Thalassobaculum sp. OXR-137: one gene and its partner. The protein of the gene in region 1 binds, or shares a complex with, the protein of each later gene. Links are inferred from orthologs where the notes say so. Each region holds a gene or a part of one and is shown in the gene's direction. Other genes may lie near its edges.

Region 1 (8,033 bases):
GGCGGCTTCTCCGTCACCATGGGCATCGGCGGCGGGACCCTGTCGGTGCCGACCCTGTCGGCCTTCAATTTCCCGATTCACCGGGCCGTCGGCACCGCCGCCGCCCTTGGTCTGCCGATCGCCATTCCCGGCGTGATCGGCTTCGCCATCGCCGGCTGGGGCGTCGAGAACCGGCCGCCGCTGTCGATCGGTTTCATCAACATCGTCGGCTTCCTACTGATCTTCCCGCTGTCGTCCCTGATGGCCCCGTATGGCGCGGCCATTGCGCACAAGCTGAACCGGGTCTGGCTCCGGCGCGCCTTCGCGCTATTCTTGGGGGTGACGGCGGTGCGGATGTTCCTGCGGCTCTACGAAGTCTTCGCATAAGCGCGCTGGACACTCTCCCGTCTCCAATGCAGAAGCGCCGCACGCCGGCGAACGGGAGGATGGCATGAGCGAGACTATCAGTGCGGGGGTGATCGGCCTCGGCTCCATGGGCATGGGTGTGGCGCGGTCGCTGCGGCGCGCCGGCATCGAGACCTGGGGCTGCGACGTGGTCGATACGCGCCGGGCCGAACTGGAAGAGATCGGCGGCCACTGGGCGTCCAGCCCGTGGGAGCTCGGCAAGAATGTCGACGTCGCCATCGTCCTGGTGGTCAACGCCGAGCAGACCCGCAGCGTTCTGTTCGCCGATGCCGGTGCCGCGGAGGCCATGGCGGCGGACTCCGTCGTCATCGCCAGCGCCACCGTCCCGGCGTCAGAGGCTGTCGCCATCGGCCAGGATCTGGCGGAACGCGGCATCCATATGATCGACGGGCCGGTCTCCGGCGGCGCGGTCGGCGCCAATGCGGGCGAGCTCTCGATCATGGCCTCCGGGCCCGACATCGCCTTCGACCTGGCCGAGCCGGTGCTCGAGGCGATCGCCAAGAAGGTCTACCGGCTGGGGGCGGCCCATGGCGTGGGCTCCTCGGTGAAGACCATCAACCAGCTTCTCGCCGGGGTGCATATCGCCGCCGCCTGCGAAGCCATGGCGCTGGGCGTGCGCGCCGGCGTCGATCCGCACACCCTGTTTGAGGTGATCTCCAACTCGGCCGGCGCCTCCTGGATGTTCAACAACCGGGTGCCGCACATCCTCGACGGCGACTACGCGCCGAAGAGCGCGGTCGACATCTTCGTGAAGGATCTCGGCATCGTGCTGGAGACCGGCAAGCGGCACACCTTCCCGCTGCCGCTGACCGCCGCCGCCCACCAGCAGTTCCTGGCCGCCGCCGCTGCCGGCCTCGGCCGCGAGGACGACAGCGCGGTGATCAAGGTCTACCAGAAGCTCTCCGGGATCGAGCTGCCCGAGTCCAAGGACGGCTGAGCCGCCCTCATTCCTCGGCGAACGGGTCGTAGTTCCCGAAGGACCAAAGCCTGCCCTCCAGGTTGCGCACCGAATAGCCGGGCGCGCCGTCTTCCTTGTCCGCCGGTCCGCTGACGCTGTCGGCACCGGCGGCCTTGGCGCGGGCGTGGTGGGCGTCCACGTCCTCAACCCGGACATAGACGCCGATCGGCGCGATCTCACTTGAAGAGACAGGCGATGCCGTAGCACTCGGCGCCGAAGACGTGAACCGTCAGGGCCCAGGCCGCCAGATCGAGCAGGGCCATGAGCAATGTGACCGGCAGGCCGACGAAGATCAGCACATAGATGATCGCCCACCACGTATAGTGCCGGCGCTGGACCTCGTGACCAAGGACGGTTACGGGCTTGTTTTTAATGCCTACCATGGGCGCAAGAGTAGCCTCGGAGCGGCGGAGACGGAACCACCATGGCGGTAGCCCGAAGCAAAAGACGAGCGGCGTCTCCGGCCGGTACGGCGGGCGGCGAGCGTGCCGGGCTGATGCTGACATGGGACGGGGTGGACAAGCGTCGCTGGATGGACCTGCACGGCGCGGTGGTCATGGCGCCGTTGGAACAGACCTGGATGTATGGCGAGGCCATCGCCGCCGGGTCGCCTTACCGGCCGACCCGGGGGGTGGTCACCCGCGCCGGCCAGCCGGTGGCGATCGTGCAGGCGCTGGAATGGTCCGTCGGCCGCATCGCCAGGCTGGCCAAGGTGGTGCGCGGCCCGCTGTTCCTCGGGGAGGTGACCGAGGAGGAGTGCATTGCCGTCCACCAGCTCATCGCCGAACGCTGGCCGATGCCGCGGCTGAACTGGTTTCTCTTCACACCAGAGATGGTCGATGGCGACTTCGCCCGCTCTGTGATGGGCGGCCTGAAGCTGAAGCAGACGGTGACCGGGTATTCCACCGCCTGGCTCGATCTCTCCCTGGGCGCCGAGCGGCTGCGGGCGGGGCTGCACCAGAAATGGCGCAATCAGCTCGTGGCGGCGGAAGGCGAGAAGCTGCGCATCCGCGACGCCCATTCCGGACAGGCCCTGAACTGGTTGCTGGCCCGGTACGATGCCGATCGAAAGCGCAAGCGGTTCCGGGCGGCCAGCGGCACCTTTGCCGCCGCGCTGGCCCTCTATGCGCCCCGGCCGAAAGATGTGCTGCTGCTCCAGGCGGAGCGCGGCTCGGAACCGCTGGCGGGCGTGCTGTTCCTGCGCCACGGCGTCTCCGCCACCTATCAGATCGCCTACACGAGCGAGGCCGGACGGGCCGCGAATGCCAATCGGCTGCTGGTGTGGGAGGGCATGCAGCGATTGGCCGCCGAGGGAGTGCGCTGGCTCGACCTGGGCGGAATCGACGCCTCCATGGCGGGCGTGTCCCGCTTCAAGCTCGGCACCGGCGCCATGCCGGTGACCCTGGCCGGGACCTGGATGTAACGACGGGCGCCGCCCTGGAACCGTCACTTGTGTCAGTGATGGCTCCGAAGCCTCGGAACTTTCCGTTTCTGGAACTGTTCAAAACAGAAGAACGCGCGCGCTCCGACAGCGCCGCTCTTCCCTGCGAACCGATCCAGAAACCCCGAGGGTATCCCCATGCAAGACGAGCCGTTGTATCGCCCGACAAGCGACTGCCAGATGTCCAACGAGACCGCGGACCATCCGGCGGAGCGGGGTCAGGGCGGTGAACTGCACCAGACTCCCAAGGGCGATACCCAGCGGATGACGACGGCTCAGGGCACGCCGGTTTCCGACGACCAGAACAGCCTGAAGGCCGGCGCGCGCGGTCCGACCCTGATGGAGGACCTGCACTTCCGCGAGAAGATGTTCCACTTCGACCACGAGCGCATTCCCGAGCGCGTGGTGCATGCCCGCGGCTACGGCGCGCACGGCTATCTGGAGGTCACCGAGGCGATCCCCGAGCTGACGTCGGCCGGCCTGTTCCAGAAGGCCGGCAACCGGGTTCCGGCCTTCGTCCGCTTCTCCACCGTCGCCGGCAGCAAGGGCTCGCCGGACCTGGCCCGCGACGTGCGCGGCTTCGCCGTGAAGCTCTACACCGAGGAGGGCAACTGGGACATCGTCGGCAACAATATCCCGGTGTTCTTCATCCAGGACGCCATGAAGTTCCCCGACCTGATCCATTCGGTGAAGCCGGAACCGGATCGCGGCTTCCCGCAGGCGCAGTCCGCCCACGACAATTTCTGGGACTTCGTCTCGTTGATGCCGGAATCCATGCACATGGTCATGTGGGCCATGTCCGACCGCGCCATTCCACGCTCCCTGCGCTTCATGGAGGGTTTCGGCGTCCACACCTTCCAGTTCGTCAACGCCGAGGGCAAGGGCACCTTCGTCAAGTTCCACTGGAAGCCGAAGCTGGGCATGCAGTCGGTGGCCTGGGACGAGGCGGTGACCATCAACGGCGCCGACCCGGATTTCCATCGCCGCGACTTGTGGAACGCGATCCAGGCCGGTGATTTCCCGGAATGGGAACTCGGCGTCCAGGTGTTCGACGACGACTTCGCCGACTCGTTCGAGTTCGACGTGCTCGACGCGACCAAGCTGATCCCCGAGGAGCAGGTGCCGGTGCGCATCGTCGGCCGGCTGGTGCTGGACCGGGTGGTCGACAACTTCTTCGCCGAGACGGAGCAGGTGGCGTTCTGCACCCAGAACATCGTCCCGGGCATCGATTTCACCAACGATCCGCTCCTCCAGGGCCGGAACTTCTCCTACTTGGACACCCAGACCAAGCGCCTGGGAGGCCCGAACTTCACCCATATCCCGATCAACGCGCCGAAATGCCCGTTCCATCACTTCCAGCAGGACGGGCACATGGCGATGCACAATCCCAAGGGCCGGGCGAACTACGAGCCCAACTCCTGGGCACAGGGCGGGCCGCGCGCCCATCCCAAGCAGGGGTTCCAGTCGATCGCCGATCGGGTGCAGGGCGACAAGCGACGGGTGCGGTCGGAAACCTTTGCCGATCACTACAGCCAGGCGCGCCAGTTCTATCTGAGCCAGACCGAGATCGAGCAGGGCCACATCGCCAACGCCCTGGTGTTCGAGCTGTCCAAGGTCGAGGTGCCGGCGATCCGCGAGCGGGTCGTCTCCCATCTGCTCAACATCAACGACGGTCTCGCCCAGGATGTGGCCGAAGGCCTCGGCCTGACGAAGATGCCGAAGGCGGCCGAGCCGGCGCGGGAGCCGATCGACCTGCCGGTCTCCGACAAGCTGTCGATCCTGAAGAACGGCCCCGGCCGGTTCGAGGGCCGCAAGCTGGGGCTGCTGGTGACCGACGGCGCCGACGCCGGCCTGGTCAACGGGCTCATGGACGCCGCGAAGAAGGCCGGCGGCATGGTCGAGGTCGTGGCCCCGCAGGTCTATGGCGTCAAGCTGTCGGACGGCAAGACGCTGGAGGCCCAGCAGAAGATCGACGGCGGCCCCTCCGTCCTCTACGACGCGGTGGCGATCATCGTGTCGAAGGACGGCGTCGATCGCCTGAAGTCCATGCACCCGGCCAAGAGCTTCGCGGCCGACGCCTATGCCCACGCGAAATACATCGCGATGAGCGAGGAGGCGGCCGATCTGCTGGACGCGGCGGGGGTCACCGATCGCGACGACGGCATGGTCGTCCTGTCCGGCAAGGCCGACGCGGCCGGCTTCATCGAGACCTGCGGCGCGCTGCGCTTCTGGGACCGCATGAGTTGACCCTTCCGCTCCCTGTGTTCTGACGGCCGGTTCCTCCCGGCTCCCTCAAGCCGGCGGTGTCTCGCACATCGCCGGCTCTTTCTTGCCACTTTACAAACATACCAACCAGTCGGTATGTTTCATTGCAACGAAGGAGACGCGCATGCCCAGGCCCACCGCCGGAACGCCGAGTGCCCGCGACAAGCTGCTCGACGCCGCCCTGTCGGTGATCCGCGCCAAGGGCTATTCGGCCACGAGCGTCGACGAACTCTGCGCCGAGGCCGGCGTAACGAAGGGCGCCTTCTTCCATCACTTCAAGAGCAAGGACGGGCTGGCGGTCGCCGCGGCCGAGCACTGGTCCGAGGTGACCGGCGACCTGTTCGCCTCCGCCGCCTATCATGACCATGCGGATCCGCTGGACCGGGTCCTCGGCTACCTCCGGTTCCGCCGGGCGCTGATCGCCGGCGAGGTCAGCGAGTTCACCTGCCTTGTCGGCACGATGGTGCAGGAAGCCTACGACGCTCATCCCGACATCGCGGCCGCCTGCGGACGCAGCATCTTCTCTCACGCCCGCACCCTGGAGAGCGATATCGCCGCGGCGATGGCCGACCGGGGTGTCGCCGGGACCGATTGGACCGCCGCAAGCCTCGCCCTGCATACCCAGGCGGTGCTCCAGGGCGCCTTCATCCTGGCCAAGGCCGGCGGCGGCGGCGGCGTCGCTGTCGAGCAGGTCGACCACCTCTATCGCTACATCACGCTCCTGTTCGGAGCCTCCGGGAACAAGGAACCGAGGACATGACCGTGCCTGTTCAGAAGCCCGACGACCTCACCCTCGTCATCGACCGCGTCCTCGACGCCCCCCGCTCGGCCGTCTGGCGTTGCTGGAGCGAGCCGGACCTGATGATGCAGTGGTATTGCCCCAAGCCCTGGCAGGTCACCGCCGCCGAGATGGATCTGTACCCGGGCGGCCGGTTCAACACGGTGATGGAAGGACCGGACGGCGAGCGGTTCGACAATGTGGGCTCGTTCCTGAAGGTCGAACCGGGCCGCCATCTCACCTTCACCGACGCCTATACCGAAGGCTTCGTGCCCTCGGGCAAACATTTCATGACGGGCTTTCTGACCCTGGAGGAAGCGGAGGGAGGCCGGACGCGCATGATCTGGGGCGCCCGCCATTCCTCGGTCGAGACTGTGCAGCAGCATCTGGAGATGGGATTCGAGGCGGGCTGGAACGCGGCAGCCGACCAGCTCGAGGCGCTGGCCGCATCGCTGCCCGTGCCGATCGGTGCCGACCTGCTGTTCACCTCCAAGGCGCGCACCTGCCTGTTTCTGCCCGAAGGCGCGTTGGAGGCTGCGGAGTTCTACATCTCCCTGCTGCCGGACAGCCGGATCGAGCAGGTCTATCGGCCCGATCCCAACGGGCCGCCGCTGGTGGTCGAGTTCACCCTCGGCGGCACGCCTTACATGACGATGAACGGCTGTCCGGCGACCACGCCGTCCCATGCGGTGTCGATCTCCGTCCTGACCGAGGATCAGGCCGAGACCGACCGGCTCTGGGCCGCGCTGTCGGCGGATGGCGGGGAGGGCGGCCAGTGTGGCTGGATCGTCGATAGGTTCGGGATCCACTGGCAGATCGTGCCGAAGGCGCTGCCCCGGCTGATGCATGCCGCAGACCCCGAGGCGGCGGGCCGCGTAATGGAGGCGTTGATGGGTATGGGCAAGATCGACGTGGCCGGGTTGCAGGTCGCGTTCCTGGGGCACCGCGCGGCCGGTTGAGCGGGGGCCGGTCTCCTTGCGCTACGGGGCGTCATACGGAATTTGCGAAAAATTTCCCGGTGCGCCTTAACATGTGTCGTTGAAGCAAGTGGCAAGAACCGGCTGCTCCAGGCGCCGGTTGGCCCTTCTCCGCGGGAGAAACGCTCACGAATTACACGCGGTCAAAGATGTAAGTCCCTATCACAAAAGATAATTTCTCGAGTTTTCGCGATGACTTCTCGGATCCGATACTAGAGAGCATGGTTAACAAGCAATTAATTATAACATTAAAGGTATTTTAATCAGTAACCCCCAATTATCTCCTACGTCGGAACCACCGCTTTGGATCATGGGGGAAGCTATGAGCGCTGATCTACGGGCCCATGTTGACTTTATCGAGCTGTCATCTGGTGAGAGAAAGCTCCTGGCAGAGTTCTTTCCTGTGGTCGAACAGCACCTTCCGGGAATTCTCACCCGCTTCTACGAAAAGCTCGGCGGCATTCCCCATCTGTCGGCCATGTTCGACTCCGCCGCTCGGCAGAAGCATGCCGCCACGGCCCAGGCGTCGCATTGGAAGCGCATGTTCACCGCCGGCGACAACCAGGACTATTTCGACTCGGTTCAGCGGATCGGCGAGGTTCACAACACGCTCGGCCTGGAGACCTCCTGGTACATCGACGGGTATACCCGTATCACGGCGGAACTCCACCGACTGGCGATCACCCATTCCCTGACCGGCTTCTCCATGAAGGCGGCCGGGGAGCGCGCGGGCAACCTGGTCGCGGCTTTGGACAAGGTGATCCTGCTGGACATCAACCTGGTGATCGGCGTGTATCTGGAGGCCAAGGAGCGGGATCACCGCAAGCGGCTGTCCCAGCTCTCCACCCAGTTCGACGACTCCATCGGCAAGCTCACCCAGTCGCTGTCCTCGGCGGCGGAGGCCATGGGCCGGACTGCGGCCGGACTGACCGGAGAGGCCGATGCCACCCGCAACGCATCGTCGATGGCCGTCTCCCGCGCCTCCGACATGAGCGTCAACGTTCAGACGATCTCCAGTGCCATGGAGGAGATGAGCGCCACCATCGCCGAAATCTCCCAGCAGGCGAACGGTGCCGTAAGGGAAATGCGCGGCGCGTCGGAACTGGCCTCGAACGCGACCGACACCGTCTGTTGATACCGGAGTGAATCTCCCCAGAACCGCCGTTTGAAAATTCCCCAGTTGGCGTGTCGCCGGTCATCCGGGGCGCG
Region 2 (6,609 bases), 1.8 Mb from region 1 along the record:
GTGGCCCGCGCCATCGGCCGCCGCCTGCAGGTGCCGGGTGCGCTCGACGTGGTCCCCATGGCCGACGGCAAGGTCCGGGTGGTCGGCGTGCGCTGCGACGAGACCACGCCGATCATCCACACACCCCTGCGCCAGCTCACCTCGCTGTTCACCGATCTCGCCGTGGTCATCGTCGGCATCCTGCGCGAGGGCAAGGCGATCGTGCCGAAGGCCGAGGACCAGATGCTGCCGGGGGACGAGGTCTATTTCGTCTGCGACAGCCGTCACCTTTCCCGGGCGCTCGCCAGCTTCGGCCACGAGGAGCCGGAGGCGCGCAGCGTCATCATCGCCGGCGGCGGCAATATCGGCCTGACCCTGGCCGAGGAGATCGAGCGCGAGCATCACGGCGTGAACGCCAAGGTGATCGAGTTCAACCGCGCCCGCGCCCGCTCGGTGGCCCAGTCGCTCCAGCGCACCATGGTGCTGAACGGCGACGTGCTCGACCCGGAGATCCTGGAAGAGGCCAACATCTCCCAGACCGAGACCTTCGTCGCCGTCTCCAACGACGACGAGGTCAACATCCTGAGCTCGCTGCTGGCCAAGCGCTCGGGCTGCAAGCGGACCGTCGCCCTGATCAACGCCTCCACCTACGCGCCGCTGATCACCCAGCTCGGCATCGACGCCGTGGTGAACCCGCGGGCCATCACCGTCTCCACGATCTTGCAGCACGTCCGCCGCGGCCGGATCCGCAGCGTCTATTCCCTGCGCGAGGATTTCGGCGAGGTGATCGAGGCCGAGGCGCTGGAGACCTCGGTTCTGGTCGGCCATCCGCTGAAGGACGCCAAGCTGCCGAACGGCGTGATCGTCGGCGCCATCGTGCGCGGCGAGGAGGTCATCGTGCCGCGCGCCGACACGGTGGTGCAGGCCCGCGACCGGGTGGTCGTCTTTGCCACCTATGAAGCGGTGAAGAAAGTCGAGAAACTGTTCGCCGTCCGTCTCGATTTCTTCTAGATATCCCTTACTTCCTTCCTGTCTCCCATCTCGCCCAGCCGGAGGTCCCATGTCCCGGATCGCCTATGTGAACGGCCGTTTCCTTCCCCATTCCCATGCCGAGGTCCATGTCGAGGACCGGGGCTACCAGTTCGCCGACGGCGTCTACGAGGTGGTTCTCGTGCAGAACGGCGTGATGGTGGACGAGATGCCGCATCTCGATCGCCTGGACCGCTCGCTGGACGAGCTGCGCATCGCCCATCCCATGAGCCGGGGCGCCCTGCGCTCGGTCATGCGCGAGCTGGTGCGCCTGAACCGGATCCGCAACGGGCTGGTCTACATGCAGGTGACCCGCGGCGTGGCCAAGCGCGACCACCCGTTCCCGAAGAACGCCAAGCCGAGCATCGTGCTGACCGCCAAGCGGATCGCCATGCCGAGCCAGGAGACGGTCGAGAACGGCGTCAAGGTCATCACGATCAGGGACATTCGTTGGGAACGCTGCGATATCAAGTCGGTAGCGCTTCTTCCTAACATTCTGGGCAAGCAGCAGGCTCGCGAGAACGGCGCCTTCGAGGCCTGGCAGGTGGACGAGGACGGCAACGTCACCGAGGGCACGTCGAGCAACGCCTGGATCGTCACCCAGGACGGCGAGCTGGTGACCCGGCCGGCGACCCACGACATCCTGAACGGCATCACCCGGCTGTCGATCCTCAAGCTGGCCGAGCGCCAGGGCCTGAAATACGTGGAGCGGGCGTTCTCCGTCGAGGAAGCCAAGAAGGCGCGCGAGGCCTTCGCGTCCTCGGCCACCGCCTTCGTCACCCCGGTCACCCAGATCGACGATGTGGTGATCGGCAACGGCAAGGCCGGCACCCTGTCGCGCGGCCTGCGCGACAGCTACATGGAGTACGCGGCCGGGGAAGGGGCCACCGCGTGAGTCGACTGCCGCGTCCCGACGCGGTGCTGTTCGACTGGGACTCCACGCTGGTGGACAATTGGGGCGGCATCACCCGCGCCCTGTCCACCACCTTCAGCGAGTACGGCCTTGACCCCTGGGACGAGGCGCAGGTTCGGGCGAACGCCAAGCTCTCCATGCGCGACAGCTTCCCCAAGCTGTTCGGCGAGCGCTGGGAGGACGCCTCCAAGCGGTTCTACGAGAGCTTCGCGTCGATTCACCTGGAGACCCTGCGGCCTCTGCCGGGAGCTGTCGAGCTGCTCGACGCCCTGGCGGCCGAGGGCATCCCCATGGGCGTGGTCAGCAACAAGTCCGGCACCTATCTGCGGCTGGAGACGGCCCATCTCGGCTGGGACAGGTATTTTCACCGGATCCTCGGCTCGCACGACGCGGCCAAGGACAAGCCGGCGGCCGATCCGATCCACATGGCGCTGGACGGCACCGGCGTGACGGCGGGGCCGAGCGTGTGGTTCGTCGGCGACAGCGCGGTCGATCTGCGGGCCGCTCATGCGGCCGGATGCGTCCCGGTTCTGCTGCATCCCGAGGATCCGCACCCCGAGGATCTGAGCGATTGTGCGCCCGCGGTGCAGCTTTTTGACTGTTATGCGCTTCTTGGCGAGCTACGCGGTTGAGTCGCAACGATTTCGCGGTATATCTTTCAATCTGATCTCGCATCTGCGAAAGAGGTGGTGTCACCACCCGCGCGCGCGAGCCGATTGAGGAGCGAAGGAAAAAACCATGGCCGCAGAAAAGAGCCAGAGCGTCCAAGATGTCTTTCTCAACAAGATCCGTAAGGACAAGACGCCCGTCACCGTGTTCCTCGTGAACGGCGTGAAGCTCCAGGGCATTGTCACGTGGTTCGACAATTTCTGCCTGCTGCTGCGCCGCGACGCCCATTCCCAGCTGGTCTACAAGCACGCGGTGTCGACGATCATGCCGCAGCACCCGGTCAGCCTGTTCGAGCCGGGCGAGGACAGCGATAGCTGATCCGCATGCCCCGTCTCGGGGTAGACTGCCTCCGCCGACAGCTCGGACTTGATCCGGGGCCCGGCCATCCACATGTTGGAGCGCTGGAGGGGACTCCCATGCGCTCCGGCATATCGCCGGTCTTGGCCCAGGCACGTCGCCGGGCGGACGCACCGTGTCGGGTCCCCGTAAAAGGAGCCCCGCTTGGGTAAGATCCGCGCCATCGTGCTGCATCCGCGTCTGCCGTCCAAGGACGAGGACACCCCCGGTGTCCGCGACCCGGAGGCACGTCTGGAGGAAGCCGTCGGCCTGACCGCCGCGATCGACCTGGAGACCGTCCACAGCGAGGTGCTGACCGTCAACCGGCCGCGCCCGAGCACGTTGTTCGGCGGCGGCCAGATCGAGCGCTTCCAGGCGCTGGCCGAGGCGATGGAGGTGGAGGTCGTGGTCATCGACCACGCGCTCACCCCGGTGCAGCAGCGCAACCTGGAGAAGGGGCTGAACGTCAAGGTCATCGACCGGACCCAGCTCATCCTCGAGATCTTCGGCGCCCGGGCGCGCACCCATGAAGGCCGGCTGCAGGTCGAACTCGCCTCGCTCACCTTCCAGCGCTCCCGCCTGGTGCGGTCCTGGACCCACCTTGAGCGCCAGCGCGGCGGTGCCGGCTTCCTCGGCGGCCCCGGCGAGCGCCAGCTCGAACTCGACCGCCGTCTGATCGGCGACCGCATCACCCGCATCAAGCGCGAGCTGGAGGAGGTGAAGCGGACCCGCGAGCTGCACCGCGAGGCGCGGCGCCGGGTGCCGTTCCCGATCGTCGCCCTGGTCGGCTACACCAACGCCGGCAAGTCGACGCTGTTCAACAAGCTGTCCGGCGCCTCGGTGATGGCCCAGGACCTGCTGTTCGCCACCCTCGACCCGACCATGCGGCGAATCGACCTGCCGGGCGGGCGCACGGTGATCGTGTCCGACACGGTCGGCTTCATCTCCGACCTGCCGACCCATCTGGTCGCCGCCTTCCGCGCGACCCTGGAGGAGGTGACCGAGGCGGACCTGGTGCTGCATGTGCGCGACATCTCGCACCCGGACACCGAGGCCCAGAAGCACGACGTGCTGGCGGTGCTGGAGGATCTGGGGGTCGACGAGACCACCCGGCCGGGACGCATGCTGGACGTGCTGAACAAGATCGACCGGCTGCCCGAGGAACGCCGCATCACCCTGCGCAACGAGGTCGCCCGGCTCAACGACACGGTCTGCGTGTCGGCGGTCACCGGCGAGGGGATCGCCGATCTGGTCAAGGCGATCGACGGCTTCCTGTCGGCCAACCACCGGGTGGTGACCCTGCACGTCGATTACGCCGACGGCGAGATCACCGCCTGGCTGCACAGCCATGGCGACATCATCGACCGGATCGACGACGACACCGGCTCGACGATCACCGTCGGATTGGACCCGAGCACCCTCGCACGGGCCGAAAAGCGCTTCGGAGAGCGGTTTCAGCGCCTGAACTGAGGCCAGCCGGTTGACAGAAACAGGGTAAACCTCCATACCCCTGGCACTCATTCACGGCGAGTGCTAATGCCCGCCGTTTTCTTTGGCCGAGCCATGGAGGAAGCCCCATGAAATTCCGTCCGCTGCATGACCGCGTTGTCGTCGAGCCGCTGGTGAGCGACACCAAGACTGCCGGTGGGATCATCATCCCCGACACGGCGAAGGAAAAGCCGATGCAGGGCAAGATCGTCGCCGTCGGCGCCGGCGCCCGGGACGAGTCCGGCAAGGTCGTCGCCCTGGACGTGAAGAAGGGCGACACCGTGCTGTACGGCAAGTGGTCCGGCACCGAGGTCAAGATCGACGGCAAGGACCTGCTGATCATGAAGGAGTCGGACATCATGGGTGTCGTCGGCTGATCGGCCGCTGACCGCCACGACCGACCCTGCCGCCATCCGGCAACGATCTAAGGAGAAACATAATGGCTGCCAAAGACGTCAAGTTTAACGTCGATGCCCGCGACCGCCTGCTCAAGGGCGTCGATACGCTGGCGAACGCCGTCAAGGTGACCCTCGGCCCGAAAGGCCGCAACGTGGTGCTGGACAAGTCGTTCGGCGCCCCGCGCATCACCAAGGATGGCGTGACCGTCGCCAAGGATATCGAGCTGAAGGACAAGTTCGAGAACATGGGCGCGCAGATGGTGCGCGAAGTGGCCTCGAAGACCTCCGACCTCGCCGGTGACGGCACCACCACCGCCACCGTGCTGGCCCAGGCCATCGTCCGCGAGGGCGTGCGCGCCGTCGCCGCCGGCCTGAACCCGATGGACCTGAAGCGCGGCATCGACCTCGCCGTCGCCGCCGTCATCAAGGACGTCGAGAGCAACTCCAAGAAGATCAAGTCGTCGAGCGAAGTCGCTCAGGTCGGCACGATCTCCGCCAACGGCGACGCCGATGTGGGCAAGCTGCTGGCCGAGGCGATGGACAAGGTCGGCCAGGAAGGCGTGATCACCGTCGAGGAAGCGAAGTCCCTGCACACCGAACTCGACGTGGTCGAGGGCATGCAGTTCGACCGCGGCTATCTCTCGCCGTATTTCGTGACCAATGCCGACAAGATGGTCTGCGAGCTGGAAAACCCGCTGATCCTCATCCACGAGAAGAAGCTGTCCAGCCTGCAGCCGATGTTGCCGCTGCTGGAGCAGGTGGCCCGCTCGTCCCGCCCGCTGCTGATCATCGCCGAGGATGTCGACGGTGAGGCGCTGGCGACCCTGGTGGTGAACAAGCTGCGCGGCGGCCTGAAGGTCGCGGCCGTGAAGGCGCCGGGCTTCGGCGATCGCCGCAAGGCCATGCTGGAGGACATCGCCGTCCTGACCGGCGGCACCGTGGTGTCCGAGGATGTCGGGATCAACCTGGAGACCGTCGACATCAAGATGCTGGGCACCGCCAAGAGCGTGACCCTGACCAAGGACGAGACCACGGTCGTCGACGGCGCCGGCAAGAAGAAGGACATCCAGTCCCGCGTCACCCAGATCAAGGCGCAGGTCGAGGAGACCACGTCCGACTACGACCGCGAGAAGCTCCAGGAGCGTCTGGCGAAGCTGGTCGGCGGCGTTGCGGTTCTGCGCGTCGGCGGTGCGACCGAGATCGAGGTGAAGGAGCGCAAGGATCGTGTCGACGACGCGATGCACGCGACCCGCGCCGCGGTTCAGGAAGGCATCGTCGCCGGCGGCGGCACCGCGCTGCTGTACGGCACCCGCGCCCTCGACAAGCTGAAGTATGCCAATGACGACCAGCGCATGGGCATCGACATCGTGCGCCGCGCCCTGCAGGCCCCGTGCCGGCAGATCGCGGAGAACGCCGGTGCCGACGGCTCCGTCGTGGTCGGCAAGCTGCTCGAGCAGAAGTCGAACACCTTCGGCTACAACGCGGCGACCGACACCTACGAAGACCTGATCAAGGCCGGCGTCATCGACCCGACCAAGGTCGTGCGCACCGCGCTGCAGGACGCCGCATCCATCGCCGGACTGCTGATCACCACCGAGGCCATGGTCGCCGAGAAGCCGGACACCTCCGGCGGCGGCATGCCCGACATGGGTGGCATGGGCGGAATGGGCGGCATGGGTGGTATGGGCGGCATGGACTTCTGAGCCAGCCGCACTCGTGTTAGGGAAGGGCCGGGCCGTGTGTCCGGCCCTTTCTCGTTTCCACGGAGCTTTCTGACGATGACATCCGTCGATCTCG

What was found. Proteins that work in one complex are often made in the same cells at the same time.
Region 2: the proteins of T8K17_RS09895 (region 1) and hfq are in contact, whole or in part, in a crystal structure (PDB 3VU3), measured with the Escherichia coli proteins. The link is inferred for Thalassobaculum sp. OXR-137 from one-to-one orthologs.

The regions. Positions count from the first base shown.
Region 1 is NZ_CP139715.1:2,107,331-2,115,363, forward strand. The notes cover bases 2,555-5,517. They hold T8K17_RS09895 (catalase), read left to right. Parts: upstream 2,555-2,984; coding sequence 2,985-5,051; downstream 5,052-5,517. Other genes in these bases: T8K17_RS09890 (GNAT family N-acetyltransferase), read left to right, coding at 2,555-2,786; T8K17_RS09900 (TetR/AcrR family transcriptional regulator), read left to right, coding at 5,194-5,517. In the rest of the region: T8K17_RS09870 (sulfite exporter TauE/SafE family protein), read left to right, coding at 1-366; ltnD (L-threonate dehydrogenase), read left to right, coding at 431-1,342; T8K17_RS09880 (hypothetical protein), read right to left, coding at 1,350-1,502; T8K17_RS09885 (hypothetical protein), read right to left, coding at 1,540-1,746; more of T8K17_RS09890, read left to right, coding at 1,788-2,554; more of T8K17_RS09900, read left to right, coding at 5,518-5,829; T8K17_RS09905 (VOC family protein), read left to right, coding at 5,826-6,806; T8K17_RS09910 (protoglobin domain-containing protein), read left to right, coding at 7,147-7,959.
Region 2 is NZ_CP139715.1:3,923,777-3,930,385, reverse strand. What follows is about bases 1,504-4,283. They hold hfq (RNA chaperone Hfq), read left to right. Parts: upstream 1,504-2,659; coding sequence 2,660-2,908; downstream 2,909-4,283. Other genes in these bases: hflX (GTPase HflX), read left to right, coding at 3,101-4,283; T8K17_RS18290 (HAD family hydrolase), read left to right, coding at 1,900-2,553; dat (D-amino-acid transaminase), read left to right, coding at 1,504-1,903. Also shown: Trk system potassium transporter TrkA, read left to right, coding at 1-990; more of dat, read left to right, coding at 1,040-1,503; more of hflX, read left to right, coding at 4,284-4,396; T8K17_RS18275 (co-chaperone GroES), read left to right, coding at 4,504-4,791; groL (chaperonin GroEL), read left to right, coding at 4,854-6,515; T8K17_RS18265 (inositol monophosphatase), read left to right, coding at 6,591-6,609. UniProt on the Escherichia coli protein: RNA chaperone that binds small regulatory RNA (sRNAs) and mRNAs to facilitate mRNA translational regulation in response to envelope stress, environmental stress and changes in metabolite concentrations.